Regions from separate parts of the Telluria sp. GW821-FHT07G12 genome, predicted to be linked through region 2. Evidence: predicted binding sites of a transcription regulator. Region 2 holds the regulator's gene; each other region holds the start of a gene.
What was found. The regulator LexA, encoded in region 2, represses DNA repair genes until DNA is damaged. The targets are predictions, from matches to a motif close to ACTGTATNNNNATACAGT.
Positions count from the first base shown of each region.

Region 1: AC07PE_RS09455 (ATP-dependent helicase) is a predicted target of LexA. The motif match lies at 8,636-8,653, and genes of this name have one in related genera.
Region 3: AC07PE_RS06340 (DNA topoisomerase IV subunit B) is a predicted target of LexA. The motif match lies at 7,526-7,543, and genes of this name have one in related genera.

Region 1 is NZ_JBWKQA010000002.1:244,971-255,350, forward strand. Features, by position in the region: gene AC07PE_RS09395 (xanthine dehydrogenase family protein molybdopterin-binding subunit) at 1-273, opposite strand, end outside; gene AC07PE_RS09400 ((2Fe-2S)-binding protein) at 270-767, opposite strand; gene AC07PE_RS09405 (hypothetical protein) at 915-1,703, shown strand; gene AC07PE_RS09410 (erythromycin esterase family protein) at 1,685-3,013, opposite strand; gene AC07PE_RS09415 (SRPBCC family protein) at 3,041-4,255, opposite strand; gene AC07PE_RS09420 (phosphoribosyltransferase) at 4,206-4,946, opposite strand; gene AC07PE_RS09425 (Hsp20/alpha crystallin family protein) at 4,976-5,446, opposite strand; gene fghA (S-formylglutathione hydrolase) at 5,602-6,459, opposite strand; gene AC07PE_RS09435 (chromate transporter) at 6,627-7,214, opposite strand; gene AC07PE_RS09440 (chromate transporter) at 7,211-7,804, opposite strand; gene AC07PE_RS09445 (hypothetical protein) at 7,854-8,030, opposite strand; gene AC07PE_RS09450 (hypothetical protein) at 8,191-8,379, shown strand; gene AC07PE_RS09455 (ATP-dependent helicase) at 8,680-10,380, shown strand, end outside.
Region 2 is NZ_JBWKQA010000001.1:448,058-458,437, reverse strand. Features, by position in the region: gene accD (acetyl-CoA carboxylase, carboxyltransferase subunit beta) at 1-590, shown strand, start outside; gene folC (bifunctional tetrahydrofolate synthase/dihydrofolate synthase) at 664-1,956, shown strand; gene AC07PE_RS02215 (SPOR domain-containing protein) at 1,968-2,978, shown strand; gene AC07PE_RS02210 (CvpA family protein) at 2,983-3,471, shown strand; gene purF (amidophosphoribosyltransferase) at 3,481-5,004, shown strand; gene AC07PE_RS02200 (cystathionine gamma-synthase family protein) at 5,053-6,291, shown strand; gene AC07PE_RS02195 (hypothetical protein) at 6,364-6,489, shown strand; partial or broken gene AC07PE_RS02190 (hypothetical protein) at 6,523-7,146, shown strand; gene AC07PE_RS02185 (tetratricopeptide repeat protein) at 7,210-7,965, shown strand; gene lexA (transcriptional repressor LexA) at 8,039-8,680, opposite strand; gene rpsF (30S ribosomal protein S6) at 8,961-9,344, shown strand; gene priB (primosomal replication protein N) at 9,374-9,658, shown strand; gene rpsR (30S ribosomal protein S18) at 9,679-9,969, shown strand; gene rplI (50S ribosomal protein L9) at 10,003-10,380, shown strand, end outside.
Region 3 is NZ_JBWKQA010000001.1:1,352,641-1,363,020, reverse strand. Features, by position in the region: gene AC07PE_RS06365 (hypothetical protein) at 1-794, shown strand, start outside; gene AC07PE_RS06360 (nuclear transport factor 2 family protein) at 906-1,412, shown strand; gene AC07PE_RS06355 (lipase secretion chaperone) at 1,417-2,178, shown strand; gene AC07PE_RS06350 (DsbC family protein) at 2,196-2,942, shown strand; gene parC (DNA topoisomerase IV subunit A) at 3,017-5,374, opposite strand; gene AC07PE_RS06340 (DNA topoisomerase IV subunit B) at 5,386-7,386, opposite strand; gene AC07PE_RS06335 (gamma-glutamyl-gamma-aminobutyrate hydrolase family protein) at 7,650-8,603, shown strand; gene AC07PE_RS06330 (ATP-binding protein) at 8,600-9,928, opposite strand; gene AC07PE_RS06325 (STAS domain-containing protein) at 10,114-10,380, shown strand, end outside.

The DNA of each region.
Region 1 (10,380 bases), on a different contig from region 2:
CAGCGAAGTCTTGATGCCCTGGCCGATTTCCGGCTGCTTGGACACCAGGGTGACCGTGCCGTCCTGGGCGATGCGGATGAAGACGTTGGGCGAGAATTCGGCGCCGGCCGCATTGCCGGCGGCCTTGTCCTGGCCCTGGGCGAGGGCGGCGATGGCGCCGTTGCCGAAGACGCCGAGCGCCAGCAGCGAGCCGCCGGCCGCGGACTGGCGCAGGAAGCTGCGGCGCGCATTGGAAACCGGCGCCGATGTCAGGTCGTCGTGGCGGGCGCTCATTTCTTGCCCTTTCCGGTCGATGCAGTCGATGCACTCGATGCGATGTCGGCCGCGCGGCGGATGCCGGCGCGGATCCGCACATAGGTGGCGCAGCGGCACAGGTTGCCGGCCATGGCCTCGTCGATCTGGGCGTCGCTCGGGCGCGGATGCTGCTTGAGCAGGGCGCAGGCGCTCATGATCTGGCCGGACTGGCAGTAGCCGCACTGGGGCACGTCGAGTTCCTGCCAGGCTTGCTGCAGCGGGTGGGCCGCCCTGGCGTCCAGTCCCTCGATGGTGGTGATCTTGCGCTTGCCGATGCTGGAGACCGGCAGCTGGCAGGCGCGCGCCGGCTGGCCGTCCACGTGCACAGTGCAGGCGCCACAGGCGCCGACGCCGCAGCCATACTTGGTGCCTACCAGGCCCATGGTATCGCGCAGGGCCCACAACAGGGGCGTATCGGCCTCGACGTCCACGGCTTGCGCCTTGCCGTTGACGTTCAACGTGTATTTACTCATGTCTCCGCTCAATGTCCGCTTGTTTCCGATGATGAATTGCCAGAACATAACGCCCAACATCCTAAACCAAAGCGGGCCGTCAAGACCAAGGATTTATGGATGCAGTTTCGATAATCTGTCACACTGACAGCACAAAAGGAGAAGCGGATGATCGATCTGGATCCAGGCGTCGTCCAGGCCAGCGTCGCCCGGCATGAAGGCAGGCATGAGGATGCACTGGGTGTGCTGATCGGCCTGTTCGCGCGCGTCTGCAAGGACGAGGCGTTTGCCGCCAATAACATGTTCATCGTGATGTTCGAATGGCGCATGCTGTGCGAGGTGCATGCGCCGGCGCGCGCTGCCCTGGCCCGCGCACGCGACGCCCAGGTCCACCAGCTGCTGGGCGGCGATACGGATTTCCGCTCGGGGCGAATCTATCCGAACACCCGCTTCCAGTTCATTGCCGACCTCAACGACACGCTCGCAGATCCACAGTCGACCCGCGACCTGTTCGTGCAGATGGAAAGCGCGATGCCCGAAGCCGCGCGTGAGGCGGCCTGGACCGCCTTGCCGGCCCTGGTCGAGGCCGGCGACTTCGAACGCGCGGAGCGCTACCTGCCCGAGCCCCTCGCGCGCATCGAGGAGCTGAACGCCTTGGCCGCGAAGCTGCCGCTATTTCCCCCACATGGCGCGGCGCCGCGGCTGGCGGCCGAGCTGTCCAATACCATGAAGGACTTGCGGCTGTGCGTCGCGACCCTGGAAGGGCTGGGACGGACCGGCGAAGCGGCAGATTTGCGCAGCGCTGCGCTGGCGCGGCTGGGTTCCGACGAGATGCGCGAGCTCGGCGGGCGCGAACTGGCCGAGCCGGGCGCCATTCACCGTGAGAACGCCGCCCGCCAGATGGCGCAGGAGGGAAAGGGCAGGCACCTGCACATCGTTCAAAGCCCGCCGGGATAGGTCTCGGGCGGCTCTTCCGAATGCCAGCCGCCGCCCGCGTCGAGGGGCGTGACCGCCGTGGTGCGGTCGATGTGGATGACGGCGTCGAACTGCACCGCCATCTGGGCCGAAAAGTAATGGCTCTGGCGCTCGGTGCGCGGCAGATAGATGACGCCGATCGCGCGCTCCAGGCGGCGCTGCATCAGGGCTTCGCGGGCGGGATTGTCTCCGCGCAGGGGGAGCATGAAGCGCTCGATGCCTGTGCTGTGCAGCAATTCCTCGTAGCTGCCGGGCATGCCGGGGCGCACCTGCTTGTGCTCGGCCGGGCCATCCCATTCCGAGGCCGCCGTCACGAAGCCTTCATAAGTCGAAAAGCCGATCAGGCGGGTCTGGCCATCGTAGGCCTTTCGCGCCAGTTCGCCGACGTTCCACTCGCCCAGCTCGCCGACCTCGGTGGCACGGGCGTCGCCGATGTGGGAGTTGTGTTCCCAGACGACGATCTTGGCCGGCTCGCCGTCCTTCGACAGATGCTGGGCCAGGGCTTCCAGGGTCTCGGCCATGTGGCTGTCGCGCAAATTCCAGGACGAGACGCGGCCGCGGAACATGGTCCGGTAGTATTCCTCGGCATTCTTCACCAGCCGCGCGTTCTGCTGGGCGTGGAAGAAGGCGTCGGCGCTGCCGTCCTTCTGCGAATACTCGTAGGCGCGCTGCTGCAGCTGGTTCAACTGCTCGATCACGCCTTCCTCGCAGGAGGCGGACAAATTCATGTTGGCCGAGTAGCCGTAGTGCTGGCTGTCTTCGTAATAGTGGTCGAAGCAGGCATAGCGCTCGCGCGCCACCCTGGCCGCCTGCGGATCGACCTTGTCGAGGTAGGCCAGCACTTCGCGCAGCGAGGTGAACAGGCTGTACAGGTCTAGGCCGTAGAAGCCGACCTGCCTGCCTTCGGCCTGCTGTTGATTGTGCTCGCGCAGCCATTCGACGAAGGCGGAGACGTCGGTGTTCCGCCACATCCAGTTCGGGAAGCGCTCGAAGCCGGACAGGGCGGCGTTGGCGTCGCCGTCCTCTCCCTGGCCGCGCACGTAGCGGTTGACGCGGTAGGCATCCGGCCAGTCGGCTTCGACGGCCACGGCATGGAAGCCTTTTTCCTCGATCAGCCTTTGGGTGATCCGCGCGCGTTCCTCGTAGAACTCGTGGGTGCCGTGGGTGGCTTCGCCCAGCAATACGAAGCGGGCGTCGCCGACCAGGTCCAGCAGTGCGTCGTAGTCGCGCGGCCCGCCGCCCAGGGGGAGGGCGGCGGCGCGGATGGCGTCAACGGGATCGAGAGTCGCCATAATGCTCAGCGCGGAGTCGCTGCCGGTTTAGTGCAGGAAGCGGCTGGTCCAGCTGGACTGGGCCGCCTCGCGCGGCATGGAACCGCGCTCGATGAAGGCCCGCATGCGCGCCAGGTCCTCGTCCATCTTGGACTTCGGATCGGAACCGAGCAGCAGGGCCAAGCCATGGCCGAGGGCGCCGGCCGGCGGGGTGTAGGACATGCGCACGGTGACCAGGGTGCCGCCGCGGTGGCGCTCGAACTGGATCGAACCGCTGTTCGGGATCTCGGCGCCGGCTTCGCTGCGCCAGGCCAGGCGGTTCGGCCGGCTCTGCTCGGTCAGCACGGAATTCCACTCGAACTTGGAGCCGCCCGGACCCTTCACGCTCCAGTGGGAGCGGCGGTGACCCAGGTCGCGCACCTCGGTCACGTGCGACATGTAGCGCGGGAAGTTCTCGTAGTTGGCGAACTGTTCGAAGACCTCGTCCGGCGATGCTTCGATGTGGATGGTCTTCTCGAAGTCAATGGTCTGGTCCATGCTCAGCTTGTGCGCCAGGTCCTTGCTCATGCCGAGACCGGCGGCGCCGCGGCCCGCCAGCGCGCGCAGCGGCTGGTTGGCGGCGCTGCGGGCCAGCAGGGCGGCGCCGGCGAGGCTGAGGACGGCGCCCATCGGCGAACGGCGCATCAGGCCCATCAGTGCCAGCAGGCCGCCACCCACCAGCGCGGTGTTGCGCATGGTCGGGCTCCAGGCGCCCTGGCTGTCGCCGCGCACTTCCTCCGCCACGCGCTTGCCGAGGAGGCCGGCGCTCTTGCGGGTGTCGTCGTAGAAGTCGGCGGCAGTGTCGGCGGCGCGGCTCACGGCCTTGCTCACGCTGTCGCGCGCGTTCGAATACGTGTCGCTGTCCCTGGCATCGTCGGCCAGGTCGCCGGCGGCGCTGGAGGCGCGGCTGAACACATCCTTGGCTTTCGAGATGGTGCTCGAGATTGCCGAGCCGATGCTGCCGTCCGGTTTGGCCGCTTCGATGGCATCGTCGGCGGCTTCGCCGATGTGGCTGCCGGCGCCACGCCAGACATTGCCGAGGGCGCTGGAAGTTCGCGTGCCGGCGTTGCGCACGGCGGCGGCCGACTGGGCGCGGCGTTCGCCGCCGCGGTCGGGGTCGAGCATGTACATCAACAGGGCGCCGGCGGCGGCGCCGCCCAGCCATTTGGCAAGTTCAAGCCCGGTGTCCGTCGTCGTCGTGCTTGTCGTCGGCAGTCGTTGCATGATTCGGTCCTCCATGTGGTTGTTGTCGTTCGGCCGTCCGCGCATGCCAGGCGTCGGCCAGCAAATCCTGCACTTCCTCGTCGCTGGTCTGGTCGAAGGCGTCGTACCACTGTCCCACGGAGCGGAACAGGGGCGGCGCCGACAGGCACACCAGGCGGTCGACCTCGGGCTCGAGCATGGCCAGGGTCTGCGGCGGCGCCACCGGCACCGCCAGCACCAGCTTGCCCGGGTCCAGGCCGCGCGCCACGCGAATCGCCGCCAGCATGGTCGAGCCGGTGGCGACGCCGTCGTCGACCAGGATCGCCGTGCGCCCGGCCAGCGCCAGCGGCTCGCGCGCGCCGCGGTAGGCACGCTCGCGCCGCTCCAGTTCCTCCAGCTCGCGCTGCGTGACCGCCTCGACCTGCCCGGCTGTTACGCCCAGCAGGCCGGGCACGCCCGGCTGCAGCACCCGCACGCCGCCGCTGCCGACCGCGCCCATGGCGTATTCCTCGCGCCCCGGCAATCCCAGCTTACGTACGAGAAGAATATCGAGTTCGATTGCGAGCCGCTGTGCGATGGCGAACCCAACTGGCACGCCGCCGCGCGGCAAGGCCAGCACGATCGCATCCGCGCGCCCCGCGTACCCGCGCAGATCCCGGGCCAGCAGTTTGCCGGCCTGGGTGCGGTCCTTGAAGCGGCGATACTCGGCCATGCCTTGCTGCGCTCCCGCTGCCTGGCAGCTCACTGGATGGTCAGGCGCTTTGCCGCGCCACCCTGTTTCTTGGGCAGCGTCAGCATCAGGATGCCGTTCTCGAGCTTCGCCTCGGCGCCGGCGTCATCGACCTCGGACGGCAGCGTGAAGCTGCGCTGGTACCTGCGCGTCGAACGTTCAGAATACACCACCTGTTCGCCCTGACGCTGTTCGTTTGCCTGTTGACATTCTCCCTCGATAGTGACGCGCTGGCCGTCGATCGAGACCTTGAGATCGTCCTTCTTGACGCCCGGCAGCTCGGCCTGCACTTCGAAGCTTTTCTCGGTCTCGCTGACGTCCAGGCGCGGCATGGCCAGGCCATCATCGGTCCAGCGCCCGGCCTGGGCCAAGGGTGCGAAGAAATCCTGGAACATGTTCTCGACCATGCGGCCGAACTGCTCGTCGATGGGGCCGCCACGCATGGTGGAGAGTGGGCTGTTGCCTCTGCGGATCAGGTTCATGATGACCTCCCTTTGTAATGGATGAATCACATGGCGGACGATGCAAAGCATGCCGCCACTCCTTTTTTATAGGGCGGACGAAAACCGATTTCAAGCGGAGCGGAAGCAATTTTGACGCCCGCCAGCCGGCGGGCGCACGGAGGGAATCTTGCGGGTCAGGCGAGATTGCGGGCGTGGAAGCGCAGGTGGTCTTCGACGAAGGTCGAGATGAAGTAATAGCCGTGGTCGTAGCCGGCATGGCGGCGCAGTTCGAGCGGCTGGCCGGCGGCGCGGCAGGCTTCCTCCAAGGCTTCCGGATACAGCTGCTCGGCGAGGAATTTGTCGGCCAGGCCCTGGTCGACCAGGATGCCGTCCGGGAAGACGGCGCGGCCCGCATCCTTGATCAGCTCGCTGGCGTCGTGGGCGCGCCAGGCCGCCTGGTCGGCGCCGAGGTAGCCGCTGAAGGCCTTCTGGCCCCAGGGGCAGCGGGTCGGCGCGGCGATCGGCGCGAAGGCCGAGACCGAACGGAACAGCTCGGGGTGGCGCAGCGCCAGGGTCAGTGCGCCATGCCCGCCCATCGAATGGCCGAAGATGCCGACCCGTTGCGGATCGACGGGCAGGCTGGCCAGCACCAGTTCGCGCAGCTCGAGGATGTAGCTCTCCATGCGGTAGTGACGGGCCCAGGGCTCGACGGTGGCGTCGAGGTAGAAGCCGGCGCCCACGCCGAAGTCCCAGCTGTCGGTCTCTCCGGGGATGCCAGCGCCGCGCGGGCTGGTGTCGGGCGCGACCAGGACCATGCCCAGCTCGGCGGCCACGCGCTGGGCGCCGGCCTTGATCATGAAGGTTTCTTCGGTGCAGGTCAGACCGGCCAGGTAGAACAGCACCGGCAGCTGCTTGCCTTCGGCGCCGGGCGGCAGGTAGACGGAAAAGCGCATCGGCAGGCCGATCGCGCTGGAGGCGTGCTGGTAGAAGCGCTGGACGCCCCCGAAGCAGGCGTGTTCGCTGAGCACATTTAATTGGGCAAGCTCGGTCATGTTTCTTCTCTCGTCAGGTGAGCAATAACGCAAGTATGCCGCCTATGCGCGCGCCGTGCACGGCGGCGCTCACATTACACGGGCTGGTGCAAGGCGCCCAGGGCAAGGCGCACCGGCGAAGACAGTACGCCAGTACGGCGAGCCGGTGCAACGCCGGCATGGGCGCCTTACACCAGCCCGAAGCCGCCGAGGAGAGCGCCGGCCGCTAGAACCCACAGCAGGTGCAGCTTGGTACGCCAGATCACGACGCCGGCCGCGACCGCCAGCAGCGGCAGGCGCCAGCCTGCGGCGCCCACCGAGCTGCCGAGGATCCAGGCGGTCGACAGCAGCAGTGCGATCACCACCGGCGCCATGCCCTGCTTGAAGGCGCGTACCGCGCGCAGCTCGCGGTTGCGGTGGCCCCAGCGCGCGGCCGTGTAGGTGATGATGGTGGAAGGCGTCATGATGCCGACCATGCTGACCAGCACGCCGAACAGGGCGGCGCCGACGCTGCCCGCGTTCATGCCGACATGCCAGCCTATCAGCGCGACGAATAAGACGTTCGGACCGGGCGCGGCCTGGGCCAGGGCGATGGCGGCGTTGAACTGCTCCGGGCTCAGCCAATGATGCTGCTCGACCAGGAAGCGGTGCATTTCGGAGGAGGTGGAGATGGCGCCGCCGATCGACATCATCGACAGCAGCAGGAAATGGCCGAACAGATTCAGCCAGTCGGACCAGGCCAGGGCCAGGTGCAGGGTCTCGGGCGCCGGGCTCATGCCTTGAGCCTGCGCCAGGTGAGGATGCAGCCGAGGCCGCCGAGCCCCAGCAGCACATATAAAAGAGGACATTTCAGCAGCGCCACCAGCACGAAGCCGGACGCGGCGATGGCCACGCACCAGGCCATCGGCAGCGGGCTGCGTTTCAGGGCCACGGCCAGCTTCAGGCCGGCGGCGCCGATCAGGCCGGCCGAGACGGCGGCCATGCCGCGCAGGGCGCCGGCGACTTGCGGGTTGTCGGCGAAGCTGTCGTGCAGCACGGCCAGGCCCAGCACCAGCACCAGCGGCAGGGCCAGCAGCCCGCCGAGAGCGGCGAGGGCGCCGGGCAGGCCAAAGTAGCGTCCGCCTATCATCAGCGACAGGTTGACCACGTTCGGGCCCGGCATGATCTGGGCCACGGCCCAGTCCTCGATGAATTCTTCCTGGCTCAGCCAGCGCTTGCGCTCGACCAGTTCGCGCTGGACGACGGCGAGCACGCCGCCGAAACCCTGCAGGGCCAGCAGCGTGAAGGAGATGAAGAGATCGGACAGGGATTGCGGGCGGTGCGCAGAAGCGGGGTCTGCTGGCGATGGCTGCGGCGGTATGCTCATGGCACGATTATCGCGCCGGCATAGCCTCCCTGTCCATGCGGAGAGCTACTTAGCCGCCGCCGATGCCGCGCATCACGCGGCCTGTGCCTTCGCATTCCGGGCACTGTTTGCCATTGTCGAGCTTGCCGCTGCCGCCGCAGGTCTCGCACAGGTCCTCGCCCGCGCCCGGGGTGCCGGGCTCGGCTTCGTCGCCCGGTTTCAGGTCGGGATCGGGAGTCGTGGTCATGGGGTCCTCGCTGGTGATGGATGTCGGGGCCATTCTAGGCCGGGCGGCGCGGGGACGGCGCACGCGGTCGCGCTGGCGGCAAAATTTGTCTTGACTTAAGGATGTGCGCGCCGATACTGCACTTGCGGCAATCGGCCGCGATCATGAAACGGGAGGACCGATGAACCAGATTCGCACCAGCCAGCGCCAGGATGCGCACCGCCGCGAGATCGTCGACCGCGGCATTGCCCTGCAAGGCGATTCCGGCACCGTGTCGGCCGTTGAATTCCTGCGCTCTCAGGACATTGCCGCCGCAGTTATTGAACGGGTGCTGGGCGAGCCGGAACGTCGTCGTGCTTGTGTTGCCTGAGCCTTTCTTGGGCACACTGGTTATGCACAAAAGTTTCCAGCGCACATCTTGCAAAAATATTTGAATTGTGCGCGTCTTGACTTCGTAAACCATTGATTTTGTGGTCTTCACACGCTGCACGTGCAATGTGCAACTTGTTGAAAGCCGCATCAATCCTTGCTTCCCGCATGTCAAGGGGGTGTTTTTCCACATGCTTGTCCACAGATTTTGTGGATATCTGGACAAGCCCGGCAATAGATGGGACTTGCGTAACTCTACTGGATAAATGTACAGTTCTGTCATCATCAGAACTGTCGTCCCATGCCCGATACCGTCGATCCCAGTTGCCAGGAAGCCGAGCCCGCGCTCGCCGATCCTTACGCGTCCCTGAACCCCGAACAGCGCGCGGCGGTCGAGCATGACGTCGGCGCGCAGGCGCCGCGGCCGCTGCTGGTCGTTGCCGGCGCCGGCTCGGGCAAGACCAATACGCTGGCGCACCGCGTCGCGCGCCTAATCCAGTCCGGCGCCGATCCGCAGCGGATCCTGCTGCTGACGTTTTCGCGGCGCGCCGCCAACGAGATGGTGCAGCGCGCCGGCGGCGTCCTGCAGCGTGTCCTCAAGACCTCGAGCCAGGCGGTGGCCGCGCTGCCCTGGGCCGGCACCTTCCACGCCATCGGCGCGCGCCTGTTGCGCGAGTACGCGGGGCGGATCGGACTGGAAGCCTCCTTCACCATCCACGACCGCGCCGATTCCGAAGACCTGATGGGCATGGTGCGCCAGGATATCGGCCTTACTGGCGGCCAGAAGCGGTTTCCCTTGAAAGGGACCTGCCTGGCGATCTACTCGCGCGTGGTGAACAGCCGCGATACGCTGGGCGAGGTGCTGCAGTCGACCTTCCCCTGGTGCAGCGAGTGGGAAGAAGAGCTGAAACGCCTGTTCGGCGCCTACGTGGACGCCAAGCAGGAGCAGAACGTGCTCGATTACGACGATCTGCTGCTGTTCTGGTCCGAGATGGCGTCCGACCCGGAACTCGGGCCGGAGCTGGGTGCGCTGTTCGACCACGTGCTGGTCGACGAATACCAGGACACCAACCGCCTGCAGGCCGCCATCATCCAGGGCATGAAGCCGGACGGGCAGGGCGTGATGGTGGTCGGCGACGACGCCCAAAGCATTTATTCCTTCCGCGGCGCGACGGTGCGCAACATCCTCGACTTCCCGCAGGCCTTCTCGCAGCCGGCGCGCACGATCACGCTGGACCGCAACTACCGCTCGACCCAGCCCATCCTGGATGCCTCGAACGCGGTGATCGCGGCGGCGCTGGAGCGGCATGCGAAGACGCTGTGGACGGACAAGGTATCGACAGCGAAGCCGCAGCTGGTGCTGATCCCGGACGAAGCCGAGCAGGCGCGCTGGGTCTGCAACCGCGTGCTGGAGCAGCGCGAAGCGGGCACGAAACTGACGCAGCAGGCGGTGCTGTTCCGCGCCGCCAGCCACAGCGCCGCGCTGGAGCTGGAGCTGGTCCGCCGTAATATCCCCTTCGTGAAATTCGGCGGCCTGAAGTTCCTGGAGGCGGCCCACATCAAGGACATCCTGGCGGTGCTGCGCTTCGCCCAGAACCCGAGCGGGCGCCTGGCCGGCTTCCGCGTCGCCCAGCTGATCCCCGGTATAGGCCCGGCCACCGCGGCGCGCCTGCTCGATGCGGTGGCCGAGGCCGCCGAACCGACGGCGGCAGTGGAAGCCTTCGAGGCGCCGGCCCGCGCGCTGGGTGACTGGGAACCCTTCGTGGCCCTGTTCAAGCGCCTGCGCACGCCGGGACTGCGCTGGCCGATGGACATCGAGCTGGTGAAGGACTGGTATCTGCCGCACCTGGAGCGCCTGTACGACGACGCCCCGGTGCGCACGGCCGACCTCGAACAGCTGGTGCAGCTGGCCGGCGGCTACGGTTCGCGCGAGAGCTTCCTGACCGAGCTGACCCTGGACCCGCCCGACGCCACCAGCGACCGCGCCGGCCCGCCGCTGCTG
Region 2 (10,380 bases):
ATCCGGACCGTCTCAAGCAGGCCATGGAAGCGACCGGCGAAACCGACGCCCTGATCGTGCAAGGCGGCTCGATCATGAGCCTGCCGGTGGTCGTCGCCTGCTTCGAATTCGAATTCATGGGCGGCTCGATGGGTTCCGTGGTCGGCGAGCGTTTCGCGCGCGGCGCCCAGGTGGCCCTGGAGCAGAAGGTGCCCTTCATCTGCATTACCGCCACCGGCGGCGCACGTATGCAGGAAGGCCTGCTGTCGCTGCTGCAGATGGCGAAGACCACCGCGATGCTGACCAAGCTCTCCGAAAAGAAGCTGCCTTTCATTAGCGTGCTGACCGATCCGACCATGGGCGGCGTGTCCGCTTCGTTCGCCTTCATGGGCGACGTCGTGATCGCCGAGCCGAAGGCCCTGATCGGCTTTGCCGGTCCGCGCGTAATCGAGAACACCGTGCGCGAAAAGCTGCCGGAAGGCTTCCAGCGCGCCGAGTTCCTGGTCCAGAAGGGCGCCGTCGACATGATCGTCGACCGCCGCAAGATGCGCGAAGAAATCGCGCGCCTGCTGGCCCTGCTGCAAAGCCAGCCGGCCGACGTTCTCGCTTAATCCATCGAATAAAGGGCGGCAAAAGGGATGCTGTTCCAGCCGCCCTTTGCCGCCTTTCCGCCCTCTCATACCTATGCTCCCCACCACCTTGCCCGACTGGCTGGCGCTGCTCGAGTCGCGCCATGCCGAGACCCATATCGACATGGGCCTGGACCGCGTCCGCGCCGTCAAGGAGCGCCTGAACCTGGCCTTCTCCTGCCCCGTGATCATGGTCGCCGGCACCAACGGCAAGGGCTCCACCTGCGCCATGCTGGAAGCGATGCTGCTGCAGTCGGGCTACCGCACGGGCCTGTACATCAAGCCGCACTTCCTCGACTTTAACGAGCGCGCCCGCATCAACGGCGAGATGGCCAGCGACGAAGCCCTGGTCTCCGCCTTCGACGTGGTCGAGAACGCGCGCGGCGACATCGACCTGACCTATTTCGAGTTCACCACGCTGGCGATCTGCCAGCTGCTGTCGACCAGCGAGATCGACGTCGCGATCCTCGAAGTCGGCCTGGGCGGACGCCTGGATGCGGTCAACGTGATCGACGCCGACGTCTCCATCGTCACCAGCATCGACATCGACCACAAGGACTACCTGGGCGACACGCGCGAAGAGATCGGCTTCGAGAAGGCCGGCATCTTCAGGCCGGGCAAGCCGGCAATCTGCAGCGATCCGCAGCCGCCGGCCTCTCTCATCAAACATGCCGAAGACGTCAAAGCCGATCTGTGGCTGATCGGCCGCGACTTCAACTACCAGGGCGACAAGCAGCAGTGGGCCTACGGCGGCCGTTCGCAGCGCCGCAACTCGCTGGCCTATCCGGCCCTGCGGGGCGCGAACCAGCTGCTGAACGCCTCGGCCGCGCTGGCCGCGCTCGAAGTGCTGCGCCTGCGGCTGCCGGTGGGCGCCCAGGAAGTACGCGCCGGCCTGGCGATGGTCGAGCTGCCGGGACGCTTCCAGGTACTGGCAGGCCGTCCGACCACGGTGCTGGACGTGGCCCACAACCCGCACGCCGCGGCGACCCTGGCCCAGAACCTCAGCAACATGGGCTTCCACCGCTTCACCTATGCGGTGTTCGGCATCATGCAGGACAAGGACATCGACGCCGTCATCGAGCACATGGCGCCTTACGTGGATCACTGGTGCGTGGCGGCGTTGCCGTCGCCGCGCTCGGCGAATCCCGACGAACTCGCGAAGAAGCTCGAAGCGAAGAAGCCCGCAGGGGCCAAACCGGACGAATTTTCGGTGACGACTTTCGCCGATCCGGGCGCCGCCTTCCAGGATGCAACTAGCCGCGCCGGACAGGATGATAGAATAGTGGTCTTTGGCTCCTTCTATACCGTGGCCGGCGTGATGGCGGCCCGTAAATCCTCTCTTCATTGACCTGACAACGCATGGGCTTGTTCTCGTTCTTCGGTAAAAACAAGCAAGGCCGCGCTGCCGAGGACAGCGGCCGTTTCTACAGCAAGGACGACGACGCCCCCCTCGGCGAGCGCGCCCGTTCCAAGCGCGCCTCGAGCGCGGGCGCTGTCGCCGGCAGCACGCGCGGCCGCGGCACCGGCAACGACCCGCTGCTGCCCGAGAAGAAGCGCGCGCGCCGCCGCCTGGTGGGTGCTATCGCGCTGGCGCTGGCGGCCGCGGTCGGCCTGCCGATGCTGCTCGATTCCCAGCCCAAGCCGCTTGCCGGCGACATCGCGATCCAGATCCCGGCCAAGGACAAGGCGGCGCCGCTGCCGGTGCCAGCCGAGCCTTCCGCTGCGCCGGCTGCCGAAGCCGCCCGCGGCGTGAAGGCCGTGGCAGCCGAAGACAGCGTCGACAAGGGCGAGGAAGTGTTGAGGGATGAGCCGAGCGTGACGACGGTGGCCAGGCCTGCCGCCAAAGCGCCCGCCGTCGTGGCCAGCGCGAAGCCGCCGGCCGCGATCGACCTGCCGAAGCCCGAACACAAGCTGGAAGCGCCGAAACCCAAGGCGGAGCCCAAGCCGGAACACAAGCCCGAGACCAAGCCGGATCACAAGGCGGACAGCAAGGCCGAGCACAAGCTGGCGGACAAGACCGACAAGGCCGACAAGGCCGAGAAACCGGTCAAGCCGAAGAGTGAAGACAAGCCGGCCAAGCCGCACGACGAGTCGCGCGCGCTGGCCATCCTCGAAGGGAAGGCCGACAAGGCCGAGAAGCCCGCCGAAGCCGCTTCGCAGAAGGTCGTGTTGCAGGTGGCCGCCATGTCGAGCCAGGAAAAGGCCGCCGAACTGCAGGCCAAGCTGCAAGGCGCCGGCATCAGCTCGTACACGCAAAAATCCGGCGAACTGGTCAAAGTTAAGATCGGTCCGCTCAGCAAGGAAGAAGCCGAGAAAGTGCGCGCCAAGCTGGGCCGCATCGGCCTGTCGGGCTTCCAGACCCCCGCTTGAAGCCGTGACGATTTTCGATTACATCGTCCTGTTCATCCTGATCTCGTCGGTCGTCATCAGCACCATGCGTGGGCTGGTGAAGGAAATCCTGTCCCTGGTGGGCTGGGTTGCGGCCTTCGTGGTGGCGAACGCCTTCGGCGCGAAACTGGCGCCCATGCTACCATCGGTGATTCCGGGCGAGTCGCTCAGGCTGATCGTTGCCTTCATCGCACTGTTCCTCGGCGTGCGAGTACTGATGGGTCTGCTGGCGCTGGCGATCGGCGCCCTGATCGAGGCCACCGGCCTGTCGCTGGCCGACCGCGGACTCGGCGGCCTGTTCGGACTCGGCCGGGGCATTGTAATCGTGCTGGCTGGCGTCATATTGTGTGGAATGACTTCCATCCCCCAACAAGATTTCTGGAAAAACGCGTTGCTCTCTCCCATGGCGGAAACCGGGGCGCGCACAGTCAAGCCTTTTTTGCCCGCTGCCTTTGCGCAGCACGTTCAGTTTTAGGAGCACTCCATGTGTGGCATCGTCGGCGTCGTCTCGCAAGCCCCCGTCAACCAGTTGCTGTATGACGCATTGCTGCTGCTGCAGCACCGCGGCCAGGATGCGGCCGGTATCGCAACCAACCACAGCAGCATGTTCTCGATGTACAAGGCCAACGGCCTGGTGCGCGACGTGTTCCGCACCCGTAACATGCGTTCGCTGCAGGGCAATTCCGGTATCGGCCACTGCCGCTACCCGACCGCCGGTTCGTCCAGCGAAGAGGAAGCGCAGCCGTTCTACGTCAACGCGCCCTTCGGCATCACCCTGGCGCACAACGGCAACCTGACCAACCAGGAACAACTGAAGGACGAGCTGTTCCGCATCGACCGCCGCCACGTCAACACGGGCTCCGATTCGGAAGTGCTGCTGAACGTGCTGGCGCACGAGATCCAGACCGCCGCCAACGGCTATTCGCTCGATCCGGAAGCCGTGTTCAAGGCGGTCGCCATGGTCCACAAGCGCGTGCGCGGCGCCTATGCCGTGATCGCGCAGATCGCCGGCCACGGCCTGCTGGCCTTCCGCGACCCCTTCGGCATCCGTCCGCTGTGCCTGGGCGTGAACGAAACCGAGAACGGTCCGGAATACCTGGTCGCCAGCGAATCGGTGGCGCTCGAGGGCCTCGGCTTCCGCTTCGTGCGCGACATCGCGCCGGGCGAGGCGGTCTTCATCGACGACGCCAGCCAGCTGCATGCGCGCCAGTGCGCCGAGAACCCGTCGCTGAATCCCTGCGCCTTCGAATACGTGTACCTGGCGCGTCCGGACTCGGTCATCGACGGCGCTTCGGTCTACGCGACCCGCCTGCGCATGGGCGAGTACCTGGCCGACAAGATCCGCCAGGAGATCCCGGTCGAGGAAATCGACGTCGTGATGCCGATCCCGGATTCCTCGCGCCCGGCCGCTATCCAGCTGGCGCTCAAGCTCGGCGTCGAGTACCGCGAAGGCTTCATCAAGAACCGCTACATCGGCCGCACCTTCATCATGCCGGGCCAGGGCATGCGCAAGAAGTCGGTGCGCCAGAAGCTGAATGCGATCGCGTCCGAGTTCAAGGACAAGAACGTGCTGCTGGTCGACGACTCGATCGTGCGCGGCACCACCAGCCGCGAGATCGTGCAGATGGCGCGCGAAGCCGGGGCCCGCAAGGTGTTCTTCGCCTCGGCCGCGCCGCCGGTGCTGTACCCGAACGTGTACGGCATCGACATGCCGACCCGCGACGAGCTGATCGCCCACGGCCGCACCGTCGAGGAAGTCTGCCGCGAGATCACGGCCGACCGCCTGGTCTACCAGGACATCGAGGCGCTGAAGAAGTCGATCATGGACGTGAACCCGGCGCTGACCAGCGTGGAGGCGTCCTGCTTCGACGGCGTCTACATCACCGGCGACATCTCGCCGGAGTACCTGGACAAGCTGGAGAGCCATCGCCACAAAAGCTCGGGCAAGTCGTCCGAGGACCTGGTGCGGACCCAGCTGAATCTGAACCCGCCGGTAGCGGCTGAATAATTCCTGCGCGGGCGCTCTGGCGCCCGTTTTCATTTGTACGGTACGAACATGAGCGACAAGAACAACTACGGCTTCACCACCACCATCCTTCACAACGACCGCCGCAAACCCATCGAGCAGGGCTCGCTGCACAAGCCCATCCACACCTCGGTGGCCTTCGGCTACGGCGATGCGCGCCAGCTGGCCTCGGTCTTCCAGGGCAAGGAGCCGGGCTTCCGCTACGGCCGCCAGGGCAACCCGACGGTCGCCGCGCTGGAAGACAAGATCAGCAAGATGGAAGATGGCGTGGCCACCCTGTGCTTCGGCACCGGCATGGCGGCGATCGGCGCGCTGGCCCAGGCGCTGCTGAAGGATGGCGACCATGTCGTCTCGTCCTCCTTCCTCTTCGGGAATACCAACAGCCTGTGGAATACGGTGGCGGGGCAGGGCACCGAGGTGTCCTTCGTCGACGCCACGGACGTCGCCAAGGTCGAAGCCGCGCTGCAGGACAACACGCGCCTGGTGTTCGTCGAGACCATCGCCAACCCGCGCACCCAGATCGCGGACCTGGCGCGCATCGGCCAGCTGTGCCGCGAGCGCGGCATCCTCTACGTGGTCGACAACACCATGACCACGCCCTGGCTGTTCCGTCCGAAAGCGGTGGGCGCCGGCCTGGTGGTCAATTCGCTGACCAAGTCGATCGGCGGCCATGGCATGGCCCTCGGCGGCGCCCTGACCGATACCGGCCTGTTCGACTGGAGCACGTATCCGAACATCGCCGCGAACTTCCGCAAGCAGGCGGCAAGCGCCCAGGGCATGGCCCAGCTGCGCGCGAAATCCCTGCGCGACTTCGGCGCCTCGCTGGCGCCGGAAGCCGCCCACCACATCGCCGTCGGCGCCGAGACCCTGGCGCTGCGCATGGACCGCACCAGCGCCAACGCGCTGGCGCTGGCCCGGATGCTGGAAGCGGACGAGCGCGTGGCTGCGGTCCACTACCCGGGTCTGGCCTCGCACCCGCAGCACGGCCTGGCTACCGATCTGTTCCGCGCCTACGGCTCGCTGTTCAGCTTCGAGCTGAAAGAGGGCATCGACTGCTTCGACTACCTGAACCGCCTCAAGATCGCGATTCCGGCATCGAACCTGGGCGATACGCGCACCCTGGTGATTCCGGTCGCGCACACGATCTTCTTCGAGATGGGCCAGGAGCGCCGCGCCAGCATGGGCATTGCCGAGTCGCTGATCCGGGTGTCGGTGGGCATCGAAGATACCCCCGATCTGGTGGAAGATTTCCGATCGGCATTACCCTGATTGCATTGTCATAAAGTAATCACACATCTATCATCGTCTTACCTACATATCTGTATCCAGTGAGGAGAGACGATGAAACGACTTGTATTTACCCTGCTGATGCTGGCGGCCGGCGCGGCCTTCGCCGACGACCTGGGTGACGCGGAAAAAGCCTTGCGGGCGAAGGATTACGGCAAGGCATTCCCGATGTATACCTAGCTCGCCAATGCCGGCAATACCGAAGCACAGTTCCGGCTGGGCGAGATGTACTGGTATGGCGACGGTACCGCCGTCGACATGGCCAAGTCGCAGAGTCTGCTGCAGAAAGCTGCGGCAAGCGGCCACAACGGCGCCAAGGAGGCGCTGGCCGTCCTGCAGAAGCGCGAGCAGCGCGCCGCCGATCTCGCTTACTGGACCAGTGGCTACAAGGGCGAAGACCTGGTGTCGGGCAAATACGCCTGTCCCATGCCGACGATCCCGGCCGTGTCCAAGACCAATGCCGAAATCAAGGCCGTCAGCGAAGCCATCGCGAATTGGGAAACCTGCTACAACGACTTCGTCGCCGGGGTCAACCAGCTGCCGCCGGCCAACAAGCGCATTCCGGCCGACGTCCTGCAGCTGATGAGCCCGCGCGAAGCGGAGCAGGCGATTGCCCACGTCGACGATACAACGGTTGCCGTCATCACCCGCCGCCAGAACGATGCGCTGAGCTTCAGCTCGGAGCGTGACGCCTGGCACAAGGCGACCAATGAGTTCGTCCTTGCCGCGAATTCAAAGCAGGCGTCGAACAAAATGCTGATAGAAGCCGAGAACAGGCAATTCGAGGAAAACAACCGCAAGTTTAATAACGCCTCGCCCAGCGTCATGAAAAAGTGAGTCGGGTTGAGCTGGCAGGGCTGTGCGGGTATGATGAATTTCCTTTTTCACAGCCCTGTTTCCATGAAGACTCTCCTGTTTTGCGTGGCCCTGCTGGCGGCCGGCGGCGCCTGCGCCGATGAGCTGGCCAATGCGGACGCCCTGTTCGCCAAAAAGGCTTATCCCGAAGCCCTGCAGAAATACACCAAGCTGGCGAACGCCGGCAATGTGACGGCCCAGCAGCACGTGGGCGAAATGTATTTTTATGGAGAGGCAGGAACCATCGACGAAGCCCAGGCCGAGGCCTGGTTCCGCAAGGCGGCCGCCAAGGGCAATCCCAGCGCCATCGCTTCACTCGAGCTGATCGCCAAGCGCGTGGAGCGCCGCAAGGACATCGACTACTGGATCACCCAGTACGACGGTTCCGAATTCCGCACCGGCCAGTACCGCTGCCCTGTGCCGCGCTTCCCGTCCGTCTCCAAGCAGAACGAGGAGATCGACCGGATCTGGGCCAACATGAAAGCATGGCAAGATTGCCATAACGCCCTGGTCCAGGCGCTCGTCGACGCCAATCCAGGCACCAAGCTGATCCCCGCCGACATCGTCAAGCTGATGACCAAGCCCGAGATCGAAAACGCCGGCAAGCACCTGAATCAGGTGATCGAGAATCTCGCGGAAACTGTGCGGGTCAAGGGCAAGCTGGTGGTGGCCGATTTCGGCGCATGGCGGGATGCCACCGACGCCTGGATCAAGGAGCACAACAACATCGTCAACAGCACGCCGACGCCGGAACGCCAGCACGAGCTCGAAGAGCGGCGCCAGAACCGCGGAAACCTGTAGGGAAGATGTCAGGAACGCCCGGTGCAAGACCGGGCGTCTGAAGAGAGGTGCTTAGTGCCAGCTTAGTGCCGGCTTAGTGCCACGACCGCAGAAGGCCGACAGCCAGGCCTTCCAGCGCGAACTCGTCGCTGTGCGGATCGACCGTGATCACGGAGAAGTCCGGGTTTTCCGGCAGCAGTTCGATGGTGGCGCCGTTCTTGCGGTAGCGCTTGACGGTGACTTCATCGCCGATGCGGGCAACCACGATCTGGCCGTTCTTGGCTGAATCCACTTTCTTGACAGCCAGGAAGTCGCCATCGCAGATGCCGGCATCGCGCATCGACCAGCCTTTTACCTTCAGCAGGAAGTCGGGCTTGGCCGAGAACATGGCCGGGTCCACCGAGTAGGTGGTCTCGACGTGTTCCTGGGCCAGGATGGGCGAACCGGCGGCGACGCGGCCGACCAGCGGCAGCGACATCAGCAGGGCAGCCGGGACGACCGGTACGGGGACGGTGTCCGCCGCCGCGCCGACCAGGCGGATGCCGCGCGAGGTGCCGGGAGAAATTTCGATCGCGCCCTTGCGCGCTAGGGCTTGCAGGTGTTCCTCGGCGGCGTTGGCCGAGCGGAAGCCAAGCTCCTGCGCGATTTCGGCGCGGGTGGGCGGAAAGCCGGTATTGTCGATGGCTTCCTTGATCAGGTTGAGGATCTGTTCTTGCCGTGCGGTGAGCTTAAGCATGTTCGATAGGTGTAAGTAAAGGAGCGTCTCGAGCGACACCCGACACCCTGTATTTTTGTACAGTATTGCGCCGGGCGCAAGGGGAATCCGTCGCTTTTGCCGCTTTTTTTTGCTTGGCGGGCACAGCCGATAACAACAGGGCAAGCGGGCAAGCTGGCGGGCACCGCAGATGGTGATTGAGCTCTTGACGTTTTTGCGGTTATAATGTCGGGCTTTCCCTTCCCACACTCGTCTTGACGCCGAGGTGGGCATTTGTTTAAACGTCCTTAAGGAGTGTTGCATGCGTCATTATGAAATCGTGTTTATCGTCCACCCGGACCAGAGCGAGCAGGTCCCGGCGATGATCGAGCGCTACAAGACCACCGTCACCTCGCGCGGCGGTAACATCCACCGCGTCGAAGACTGGGGCCGCCGTCAAATGGCTTACCAGATCCAGAAGCTGCCGAAGGCACACTACATCTGCATGAACATCGAGTGCGACAACGAGACCCTGGTCGAGCTGGAAACCGCATTCAAATTCAATGATGCCGTGCTGCGTCACCTGACCGTCAAGATGAAGAAGGCCGAAACCGCACCGTCGCCGATGATGAAATCGGTCCAGCGCGAAGACGCAGCCAAGAGCCATCGCGCCGAGCAGGCAGCCGCTCCGGCCGCAGCCGCTTAATTTCTTCGGAAAGTGAAGCGCAGAGGGCAGTGAACGAGCTGTTGCTGGTCGCAAGCATCGCGGAACGCGATACCTTGCGGTATACCCCGGCCGGCATCCCCATCGTCAGCGGCATCCTGTTACATGGATCGCAGCAGCTGGAGGCAGGGATTGCCAGGCAGGTCGAGTTTGAAATCGCCGCGCTTGCCGCGGGAGATATTTCAGGCCGGTTTGCCGATGCCGAACTTGGTGCCGTGTACCAGTTCAAGGGCTTCCTCGCGAGGAAGAACCGCAACAGCAAAGCCCTGGTGTTTCACATCATTGAATTCATTTAGATTAGATACAGGAGCCAAAAATGGCATTCGGTAAAAAGTTCGACAAAAACAAGGCCAAGGAAAAACTGAAGCGCAAACAGCAGAACCCGCTGTTCAAGCGTAAGAAATTCTGCCGCTTCACCGCAGCAAACGTGGAACAGGTTGACTACAAAGACGTCGACACCCTGAAGGACTTCGTCCAGGAAAACGGCAAGATCATGCCGGCACGCCTGACCGGTACCAAGGCGCACTACCAGCGCCAAGTGGACACCGCCATCAAGCGCGCCCGCTACCTGGCCCTGCTGCCGTACACCGACCTGCACAACGCTTAATCGTCGGTCACGACACGTATACTGGAGAATAATATGCAAGTCATCCTGCTGGAAAAAGTCGTCAACGTCGGCAACCTGGGCGACGTGGTCAAGGTCAAGGACGGTTACGCACGTAACTTCCTGATCCCGCAAAAGAAAGCCCGCCGTGCAACCGAATCGGCCGTGGCCGAGTTCGAAGTCAAGCGCGCCGAACTGGAAAAGGCAGCCGCCGAGAAGCTGGCAGCCGCACAAGGCCAGGGCGAGAAGCTGAACGGCATGACCATCACCATCGCCCAGAAAGCTGGCGTCGATGGCCGTCTGTTCGGTTCCGTGACCAACTTCGACATCGCTGAAGCCCTGAGCAAGCAAGGTTTCGCCGTCGAGAAGGCCAACGTCCGCATGCCGACCGGCCCGCTGAAGACCACCGGCGAG
Region 3 (10,380 bases), 900 kb from region 2:
AGGCGTCGAGCGGCAATGCCGGCGGCAGCTCGCGCGCCGCGCCGTCGTCCAACCTGAGCTACCACGGCGGTCCGGTGATGGTGGCGCCGACCAACCTGTACTACATCTGGTACGGCTCGCAGTGGGACACGGCCTCGAAGAACGTGCTGACCAACCTCGGCCAGAACATCGGTGGCTCGCCTTACTTCAATATCAACACGACCTACTACAACGGTTCGAACGTGCACGTGCAGAACAGCGTGACCCTGGCCGGTACCACCACCGACAGCGGCACACTGGGCACCAGGCTGACCGACGCGAACATCGCCTCGATCGTCTCCAGCGCGATCACCTCGGGCAAGCTGCCGAATGACGCGAACGGCGTCTACGTCGTGCTGACCGACAAGGCGACCACCGCGACCTCGGGCTTCTGCACCCAGTACTGCGGCTGGCACGATCACACCACCGTCAGCGGCAAGGACATCAAGTATGCCTTCGTCGGCAATGCCGAGACCCAGTGTGCATCGGCCTGCGGCGCGACCAGCCCGAGCCCGAACGGCACCCCGGGTGCGGACGGCGCAGCCAGCGTGCTGGCCCACGAGCTGGAAGAGGCGGTGACCGATCCGAACCTGAACGCCTGGTACTCCAGCTTCGACGGCCAGGAAAACGCCGACAAGTGCGCCTGGACCTGGGGCACGACGTCGACCGCTTCGAACGGCGCCAAGTACAACCAGACCTTCGGCACGATGAAGTACCTGATACAGCAGAACTGGCTGATCGCTACCACGCAGAAATGCGTGCAGAAGTATCCGTGAGCGACTGCCTGAAGCTATGCTGATGTAGCCAGGTAAACGAGAAGGCAGAGGCGGCCAAGCCCGTCTCTGCCTTCGCGTGTGCTTTTTGTCCGTACTTTTTTGTCGAAGCATATGAAACGATTCCTGATTTTCCTTGGCCTGTCCGCAGTGCTGGGCAGCGCAATGGCGGTCGAGCAAACGCCGACCGGCGGCCGCGGTGGGCCCGTCCCGACCCGCAACGTCTCGATCTTTAGCAAGCTCGAAAACGACTTGCTCGATGCGGTCCGGCGCCATGACGCCGACGCGCTGGCGCGCATCGTCGGCGACGACTTCGAGATCCGCAGCGCGGGAGCGCCCGGCGTACCGACCGCGCGCGAGGAAGCCTTGCACGCGTGGACCCAGCTGCCGGCCCAGCCCTCGGCGATCGGCCAGATGGCGGCGCACGATTACGGCGAGCTGATGGTGGTGAGCTTCGCCTGGAAGCTGGGCGAGCAAGCCTTCTTCGTGGTCGATACCTGGAAGCGCGCCGGCGCCGACTGGAAGCTGTCGGTGCGCTACGCCGCCCCGATCGTGGCCGGCGCTGCAGCGGTGCCGGGCGCGGTCGCGCCGGGCGAGCAGTCGCTGCGCAAGAAGATGTAGCGCGATGGCTTCCCTGCTGGACAGTAAATTCGGCTTCGGCCTGGCCTGCGTGCTGTGCGCGGCGGCCGGCGCGGCCGGCGTTGCCTGGCTGCGCGACGAAGGGCCGCAGCCGCCGTCCGCCGCGCCGGTCAAGGCGGCGTCCTGGGACGGTCCGCTCGGCCCGGGCGCGTTGCCGGCGTCGCCATCGGATGGCGGCGCCGCCTTTGCGGCGGTATCGGCCGAGCCGCCGCTGATCGATGCCGCCGGCCGCCTGGCGGTCGATTCTGCGCTGCACCACCTGTTCGACGCTTACCTCAAGAACGGCGCGCCGCGCGAGCAGGAACTGCGCGCCTTGCTGCGGCGCCGCCTGCAGCAGCCGGCGCTGGCGCAGGCCGAGAGCCTGGCCGGCGATTATCTGCGCTACCTGCGGGCCGAGGCGGCCCTGCGCGCGAACGCACGCCTGGTGCAGCCCGATCCGGCTGGCTTGAGCGCGGCCCAGGCCGAGCAGATGCTGGGATGGCAGGATCAGCGCGCCCAGCTGCGCGAGCGGATGCTGGGCGCCGCCGTCTCGCAGGCCTGGTTCGGGCAGGAAGACGCGGCGTGCCGGACCGCGCTGGCCGACTGGCGCCTGGGGCGCGCACCGGCCGAAGCGGAAGAGGTGGATTCGAACGAACTGCGCGCGCGCCGCCTGCATGGCGCCATGCTGGTACAGCGCCGCAACGAACGGGCGCAGTCGTGCGCCGCCCAGCTGATGGACCGGCTGGCGGCGGACGACCCGGCCGCATGAACCCGAGGAGCAGAACGATGACATGGACAACCGGATGGGCGCGGGCGCTCGGCGTACTCGCCCTCGCCGCAGCGGCAGCCGCAAGCACGGCCACGCCGCAGGTGGAGTCGCCGGACGAGGCGCGCGTGCACAAGCTGGTCGAGCCGCGCATGGGCAGCAATGTGACGGTCGACGCGGTCAGCAAGACCGCGTATGGCGGCCTGTATGAAGTGCGCAGCGGCGGCGACATCTTCTACACGGACGCCGATGCACGCTACATGTTCGTGGGGAAGGTGGTCGACCTGGGGACGCTGCAGGATCTCACGCGCGCCCGCGCGGACGAGCTGGCGGCGGTCCGCTTTGCCGATCTGCCGCTCGACATGGCGATCAAGACCGTGAAGGGCAATGGCCAGCGCGTGATGGCGGTGTTCGAAGACCCGAACTGCCCGTATTGCCGCAAGCTGCACGAGACCCTGCGCGGGATCGACAACGTGACGGTCTACACCTTCCTGATGAATATCCTGTCCGAGGATTCGGCGGCGAAATCGAAGAACATCTGGTGCGCCGCCGACCGCGCCCAGGCCTGGCAGGACTGGATGCTGGCGGCCAAGCCGGCGCCGGCCGCGCCGGCGGCCTGCGTGACGCCCAACGAGCAGGTGCTGGCGCTGGGCCGCAAGCTGCACCTGCAGGGGACGCCGACGATTTATTTCGCCGACGGCTCGCGCAGCGGCAGCGGCTTCGACGCCGCGACGCTGGAAGCTCGGCTGCGGCAGGCGCAGCGGTGAGCGTGGGCACGTGGTGCCCACCCTACGGTTAGCGGCCGAGTCGGTAGGGTGGGCACCCCGTGCCCACGTATACCTTAGCTGGCCTCGCCCAGCACGCGCATCGCCAGATCCTTGGCCTTGAGCTTGGCCGACAGCGGCTTGCCCTTGCGCGCCCGCTTGCCGAAGTGCGGCTCGAGGCCGACGCCGAACAGCTCCACGGTGCGCGGCTTGTCGCCGGCCCAGGTGCCGTTGACGTTCACGCCTTTCGGGCTGATCGGCTGGGCGGCCAGCAGGCTTTCCTTCGGCTCCAGCTCCATCAGGGTCACGCCGCGGCCGCCGTTGGTCAGCACCTTCATTTCGTCGATGCCGAACACCAGCACGCGGCCCTTCTCGGACAGGCAGGCGATCGCGCCGGCATTGTCCGTCACCACGCGCGGGGCCAGCGGCACGGCGCCGTCGTCCAGGGTGATGAAGGACTTGCCGCCCTTGAGTCGCGTGGCCATGTCGCCGGCCTTGGCGATGAAGCCGAAGCCGGCGGTGGTCGACAGCAGCAGGCGCGTGTCGGCGGCGCCGGCGAAGTAGTACAGGATGCGGCCGCCGCCCGACAGGTCGACCAGGGTCGTGATCGGCACGCCGTCGCCGCGCGCACCCGGCAGCGCCGCCACCGGCACCGAATATGCCTTGCCGTTGTCGCCGATGCACAGCAGGTTGTCGACGGTGCGGCATTCGAATGCATAGCCGAGCGAATCGCCGGCCTTGAAGGTGAACTGCGCCGGATCGTGGCCGATGCCGGTGCGCGCGCGCACCCAGCCCTTCTCGGAGACGATCACGGTGACCGGCTCGTCGATGATCTTCTGTTCGAGCACGGCCTTCTGGGCTTCCTCGATCAGGGTGCGGCGGTCGTCGCCGAATTGCTTGGCGTCGGCTTCGATCTCGCGGATCACCAGGCGCTTCATGCTCGAGGTATTCTCGAGCAGGTCCTCGAGCTTTTCCTTTTCGCCGCGCAGCTCGGCCAGCTCCTGCTGGATCTTGATCGCTTCCAGGCGCGCCAGCTGGCGCAGGCGGATTTCGAGGATGTCCTCGGCCTGGCGGTCCGACAGATTGAAACGCTCGATCAGCGCGGCCTTCGGCTCGTCCGAGTTACGGATGATGGCGATGACTTCATCGATGTTCAGCAGGACGGTCTCGCGGCCTTCCAGGATGTGGATGCGGTCGTTGACCTTGCCCAGCCTGAACTCGGTGCGGCGGCGAACCGTCACGAAGCGGTAGTCGATCCATTCCTGCAGGATCTCGGTCAGGCCCTTCTGGCGCGGACGGCCGTCGCCGCCGATCATCACCAGGTTGATCGGGGCCGAGCTCTCCAGCGAGGTGTGGGCCAGCAGCATCAGCATGAACTCGGCCTGGTCCTGGTTCTTCGACTTCGGCTCGAATACCAGGCGCACCGGGGCTTCGCGGCCCGATTCGTCGCGCACGGCATCCAGCGCGCCGAGGATGGTCTGCTTCAGCGCCAGCTGCTCGGGCAGCAGGGTCTTCTTGTTCGGCTTGAGCTTCGGGTTGGTCAGTTCCTCGATCTCTTCCAGCACGCGCTGCGACGAGCAGCCCGGCGGCAGTTCGGTGACGACCGCCTGCCACTGGCCGCGCGCCAGTTCTTCGATCTTCCAGCGCGCACGCACCTTCATGGAGCCGCGGCCGGTGGCGTACATGTCGGCGATGTTCGAGGCCGGCGTGATGATCTGGCCGCCGCCCGGGTAGTCCGGACCCGGCATCAGGGTCATCAGCTCGGCGTGGGTGATCTTCGGATTGCGGATCATCGCCACCGCTGCCGCCGCCACTTCGCGCAGGTTGTGCGACGGGATCTCGGTGGCCAGGCCGACCGCGATGCCGGAGGCGCCGTTCAGCAGCACCATCGGCAGGCGTGCCGGCAGGGTACGCGGTTCCTCGACCGAGCCGTCGTAGTTCGGCTGGAAATCGACCGTGCCCATGTCGATTTCGTCCATCAGCACGCGCGCCATCGGCGTCAGGCGGGCTTCGGTATAACGCATCGCCGCGGCGCCGTCGCCGTCGCGCGAACCGAAGTTGCCCTGGCCGTCGATCAGCGGGTAGCGCAGCGAGAAGTCCTGGGCCATGCGGACCAGGGCGTCGTACACGGACTGGTCGCCGTGCGGGTGCAGTTTACCCAGCACGTCGCCGACCACGGCCGCGGATTTGCGCGGTTTCGCGGTCGGGCCCAGGCCCAGCTCGTGCATCGCGTACAGGATGCGGCGCTGCACCGGCTTCTGGCCGTCGGACACGTCCGGCAGCGCGCGGCCCTTCACGACCGAGACCGCGTAGTCCAGGTAGGCGCGCTCGGCGAAGGTGGAAAGGGTGAGGGTTTCGGCGTCGTCGCCGTTGCCGCCGTTATTGTCGCCGCCGCCGGGCGGATTCATTTGTTCAAAAAGGCTTGCTTGAGTCATATTCGTTCGTATCAGATATCCGCTTCGGTTTCGTTACCGTGCTCTTCCAGCCATGCGCGGCGGGCGGCGGCTTCGCCTTTACCCATCAGCATGTTGAAGCGCGCCGACGACTCGGCCAGGTTGTAGTCGCCGAAGGAGACCGGCAGCAGGCGGCGGGTGTCCGGATTCATCGTGGTTTCCCACAGCTGCTCGGCGTTCATCTCGCCCAGGCCCTTGAAGCGGGAGATGCTCCACACGCCTTCCTTCAGGCCTTCCTTCTTGAGCTTGTCCTCGATCGCCAGCAGTTCGCCGTCGTCCAGCGCATACAGTTTCTGGATCGGCTTCTTGCCGCGCGCCGGCACGTCGACGCGGTACAGCGGCGGACGGGCGATGCACACGTGGCCATTGCGGAACAGGGCAGGGAAGTGCTTGAAGAACAGGGTCAGCAGCAGGACCTGGATGTGCGAGCCGTCGACGTCCGCATCGGAGAGGATGCAGATCTTCCCGTAGCGCAGGCCGGACAGGTCGGGATTGTCGCTTGAGCCATGCGGGTCGACGCCGATCGCCACCGCGATGTCGTGGATCTCGTTGTTGGCGAACAGGCGGTCGCGGTCGGTCTCCCAGGTGTTCAGCACCTTGCCGCGCAGCGGCAGGATGGCCTGGAATTCCTTGTCGCGGCCCATCTTGGCGGAACCGCCCGCCGAGTCGCCCTCGACCAGGAACAGTTCGTTGCGGGTGATGTCGGTCGATTCGCAATCGGTCAGCTTGCCCGGCAAAACGGCCACGCCCGAGGACTTCTTCTTCTCGACCTTCTGCAGCGAGCGCAGGCGGCTTTGCGCCTGCTTGATGACCAGTTCGGCCAGCTTCTTGCCGTAGTCGACGTGCTGGTTCAGCCACAGTTCGAGCGGCGGCTTGGTGAAGGTCGAGACCAGTTTCACGGCGTCGCGCGAGTTCAGGCGCTCCTTGGTCTGACCCTGGAACTGCGGGTCCAGCACCTTGGCCGACAGCACGAACGAGACGCGTGCGAACACGTCTTCCGGCAGCAGCTTGACGCCCTTCGGCAGCAGCGAGTGCATCTCGACGAAGTTCTTCACCGCGCCGAACAGGCCGTCGCGCAGGCCGGATTCGTGGGTGCCGCCGCTGACCGTCGGGATCAGGTTGACGTAGGATTCGCGCACCACGGCGCCTTCCTCGGTCCAGGCCACGACCCAGGCCGCGCCTTCGCCTTCGGCAAAGCCTTCGTCGCCGGCGGCCGCGTATTGCGCGCCTTCGAACAGCGGGATCACGGTCTGGCCCTGGCCCACGGTCTGGGCCAGCGCTTCGGTCAGGTAGCCGCGCAGTCCTTCGTCGTAACGCCAGGTCTGGACGTCGCCGGTCTTGCCGTTGGTGAGCGTGACGGTCACGCCCGGCAGCAGCACGGCTTTCGAGCGCAGCAGGCGCTGCAGCTCGGTCATCGGGATGTTCGGGGAATCGAAGTATTTACCGTCCGGCCAGGCGGTGACGCGGGTGCCGTTCTTCTTGCCGCCGCGATCAAACGGTGCGGAGCTCAGGGCTTCGACGACGTCGCCGGCTTCGAAAGCCAGGTTGTGCACGCCGTTACCCTGGTCGTCCTTGCGCCAGACGGTGATTTCGAGGCGCTTCGACAGCGCGTTGGTGACCGAGACGCCGACGCCGTGCAGGCCGCCCGAGAAGGCATAGGCGCCGCCCGAACCCTTGTCGAACTTGCCGCCCGCGTGCAGACGCGTGAAGACGATCTCGACGGTCGAGACGCCTTCTTCGGGGTGGATGCCGACCGGGATGCCGCGGCCGTCGTCCTCGACCGTGATCGAACCGTCCGGGTTCATCGTCACGGCGATGTTCTTGCAGTGACCACCCAGCGCCTCGTCCGAGGCGTTGTCGATCACTTCCTGGATGATGTGCAGCGGGTTTTCGGTGCGCGTGTACATGCCCGGGCGCTGCTTGACGGGCTCCAGTCCCTTGAGGACCCGGATGGATGATTCGCTGTAATCGGTTGGGGTTTTCTTGGTGGCCATGCTGTATTTGTGTAATCGAATGCCTGCGCATTCTATCTTGTCGCGCGGCAATAAGGACGCTAAAGGACGTGGTAAAAGCGTGGCAAAAGGCGCCAGTGTCGGTGCTTACGCGCGTTTTGGGAAGAGTACCTCGCGCAACACTGTATGGAAACACAGTATTTTTGCCTGTAGTGCGGAAGTTTGCAAGCCCTGAATCGTCAGAATCTGCAGAATGTGCGAATGCGGCGAATCGTGCGCGCCTACGGCAGGGCTATAGTTATTTCATGGCAGAGGACAATGAAAATCGCGAAAGTTCAGGTCCGCCGCGGGTGCCGGACCGGCGCGCCACTGGCGGCGGCTCGCGCTACCTCCGGCAGGGCGATACACCCTTGACCGTAGCCGGGCGCGTGCTGCGCTCGCGCTGGCGCGCCATCAGCGACCGCTTCAGCCGCGACTTCATGCGGCGCACGCTGCGCATCGGCGTCTCGGCCCGCATTTTTCACCCGGAGCCCGGCTCCGTCGGCCTGCGTAGCAAGAACCTGCAATACCTGGAAGAGTCGATCGCGCAATGGGTGATGTCGCGCGACGTGCTGGTCTTCATGGTGCCGACCGTGAATACGAACGGCCTGCTGCATCCTTCCAACATCACCATGCGCCACTACGCACGCCACCTGGACGGGCTGGTGCTGCAGGGCGGGGCCGACGTCTCGCCGATGACCTATGCGGAAGCGCCGACGCGCCCCGAATGGAACGGCGACCGCGCGCGCGACGTGTACGAGCTGGAACTGCTGCATGAGTTCGTCGACGCCGGCAAGCCGGTGCTGGGCATCTGCCGCGGTTGCCAGCTGATCAACGTTGCCTTCGGCGGCACCCTGTACCAGGACGTGGCGACCAATGTGCCCGAGGCGCAGGCCCACGTGCACGAAGACTACGACGCCCACCGCCACGCCATTGTGTTCCCGTCCGGTTCCTCGCTGGGCAAGATGTTCCCCGACCAGAAGCGCCCGATCGTAAACTCCATCCACCACCAGGCCGTCAAGGACCTGGGCCGCGACATCCATATCGAGGCGATGTCGGATCCGGACGGGATCGTCGAAGCGATCCGCTACCAGCGGGCGCCCTTCGTGATGGGCCTGCAGTGGCATCCGGAGTTTCACCGGGCGAAAGGGACGGAGCTGCTGGACTGCACGCCGGTGCTGGATGAATTCCTGCGGGCGGCGCGCGAGACGCGGCTTTAGTTTTGTTGTCCGGTCAGCTTCAGGCGCACCTCGAACCGGCTGCCGCAGCCTGCGCCGCCGCTGCTGGCCGTCACGCTGCCGCCATGCGCCTCGACCAGGCTTTTTACCAGCGCAAGGCCCAGCCCCAGTCCGCTGTTCTTGCTGTCGGTTGAGCGTTCCGCCTGGGTGTACAAATCGAAGAGATGGGGCATCAGGTCCGCCGGAATGCCGATGCCGTTGTCGGACACGCGCATCAGCAGCCAGCCGTCGTCCGCTTGCATGCTCAGCTCGATCCTGCCGCCGTCGGGCGTGTAGCGGATGGCATTGCCCAGCAGGTTGGCGACGATCTGGACTAGTCGCGTACGGTCACCCTCGACGGTCCAGGCCTGCAGCGCCTCCGGCTGGCTGACGTTATGTCCTTTGGCCCGCACCGCCGGTGCGTGCTGCTCGAAAGCCGCGTCGACCACCTCGCGCATGTCCACCGGGGCGCGGCTGATCGACACCAGGCCGCGGCTGACACGCGAGACGTCCAGCAAGTCCTCGACCATGCGGCTCATGTGCCCGGTCTGGCGCTTGATGAGCTGGCCGAGCCTGACGCCCTGGTTGGGGTTATCGGGACTGTTTTCCAGCAAATGCGCCGCCATCGATACCGCCGAGAGCGGGCTGCGCAATTCATGGCTGAGGATGGAAAGGAACTCGTCCTTGCGACGGTCGGCCGATACTAGCGACTGCGCCTTTTCGTTCAGAAGCACGTTCAAGGCCTCGACCTGGCGGTTGGTGCGATCCAGGCAGGCGGACATCTCCAGCAGTTCGGCCTGCTTGGCCTGCAAGGCGGCCAGCGCGCCGGTCAGCTCACGGTTCTGCTGATTGGCTTCCGACAGCGCGACATTGCTCGGCAACGCACCCAGCTGCGACAAGGCGAGGTCGATGGCGCCGGCATGCAGCACCGGCGCCTGCGCCGCAAAGGCTTTTACCAGCACGATATGGGTGCCGTGGCTGCCGGTGTCGATCTCGCAACGGTCCATCAGGCGGCGCGCGGCCGGGATGCCGCCGCTCAGGGCGCCGTGCGACGCGCCGTCTTCGCCCAGGATGCGATCGAGCGCGGCAATGCCCGTCCCCTGGTCGTCGATGGTGACTACCAGGGCCTGGCGCGCGCCCAGGCGCCCGACGAAGAAACGCACCTTGCCCCCGTCAGCGTAGACGAGGGCATTCCTGGCCAGTTCGGACACCGCTGTGGCGATACGCGTCTGCTCGTGATGGCCGAACGCGCACAAGCTCGTGATCTGGCGCGCGCGCAGCCGGGAAGCAATGACGTCGAGTTCGCTGCGTACGCTTACCGTCAGCAAAGGATGAAGAGGAGCGAACTCTTGGGGGAAAGGCTCAGGCATTTCCGGGATTATCCGCTATGAAGGCCGGCAAGTGTCAAAAAGCTTGCGTGTTTTTCATTACAAGAGTGCTATAGTCGACCGGTTATGCACCCGAGACCCGATGCCTCCTTGGTCGGTTTACAAGTTTGAAGCTGGACCCGACAATGACCGACACAAGCTATTTCCCCGCGATCGCCGAGCTGCTCCAGGAGCACCGCAGTGCCATCTTGGCGGAGTGGGAAGCCCGGCTCGACACGGTCGTGCTTGGCAGCAGGCGCGTCAGGAAAGACGAGCAGCGCAGCCAATGCGACGATTTTCTCGGCGCATTCGTTGCCGCCCTGCGCGACGACAGCCCCGGCGACATCGACAGCCGGGGCTGGAGCGGGATGCGCGTCGTCCTGGACGACGTGTCGTCCTCGCGTGCAAAAGCA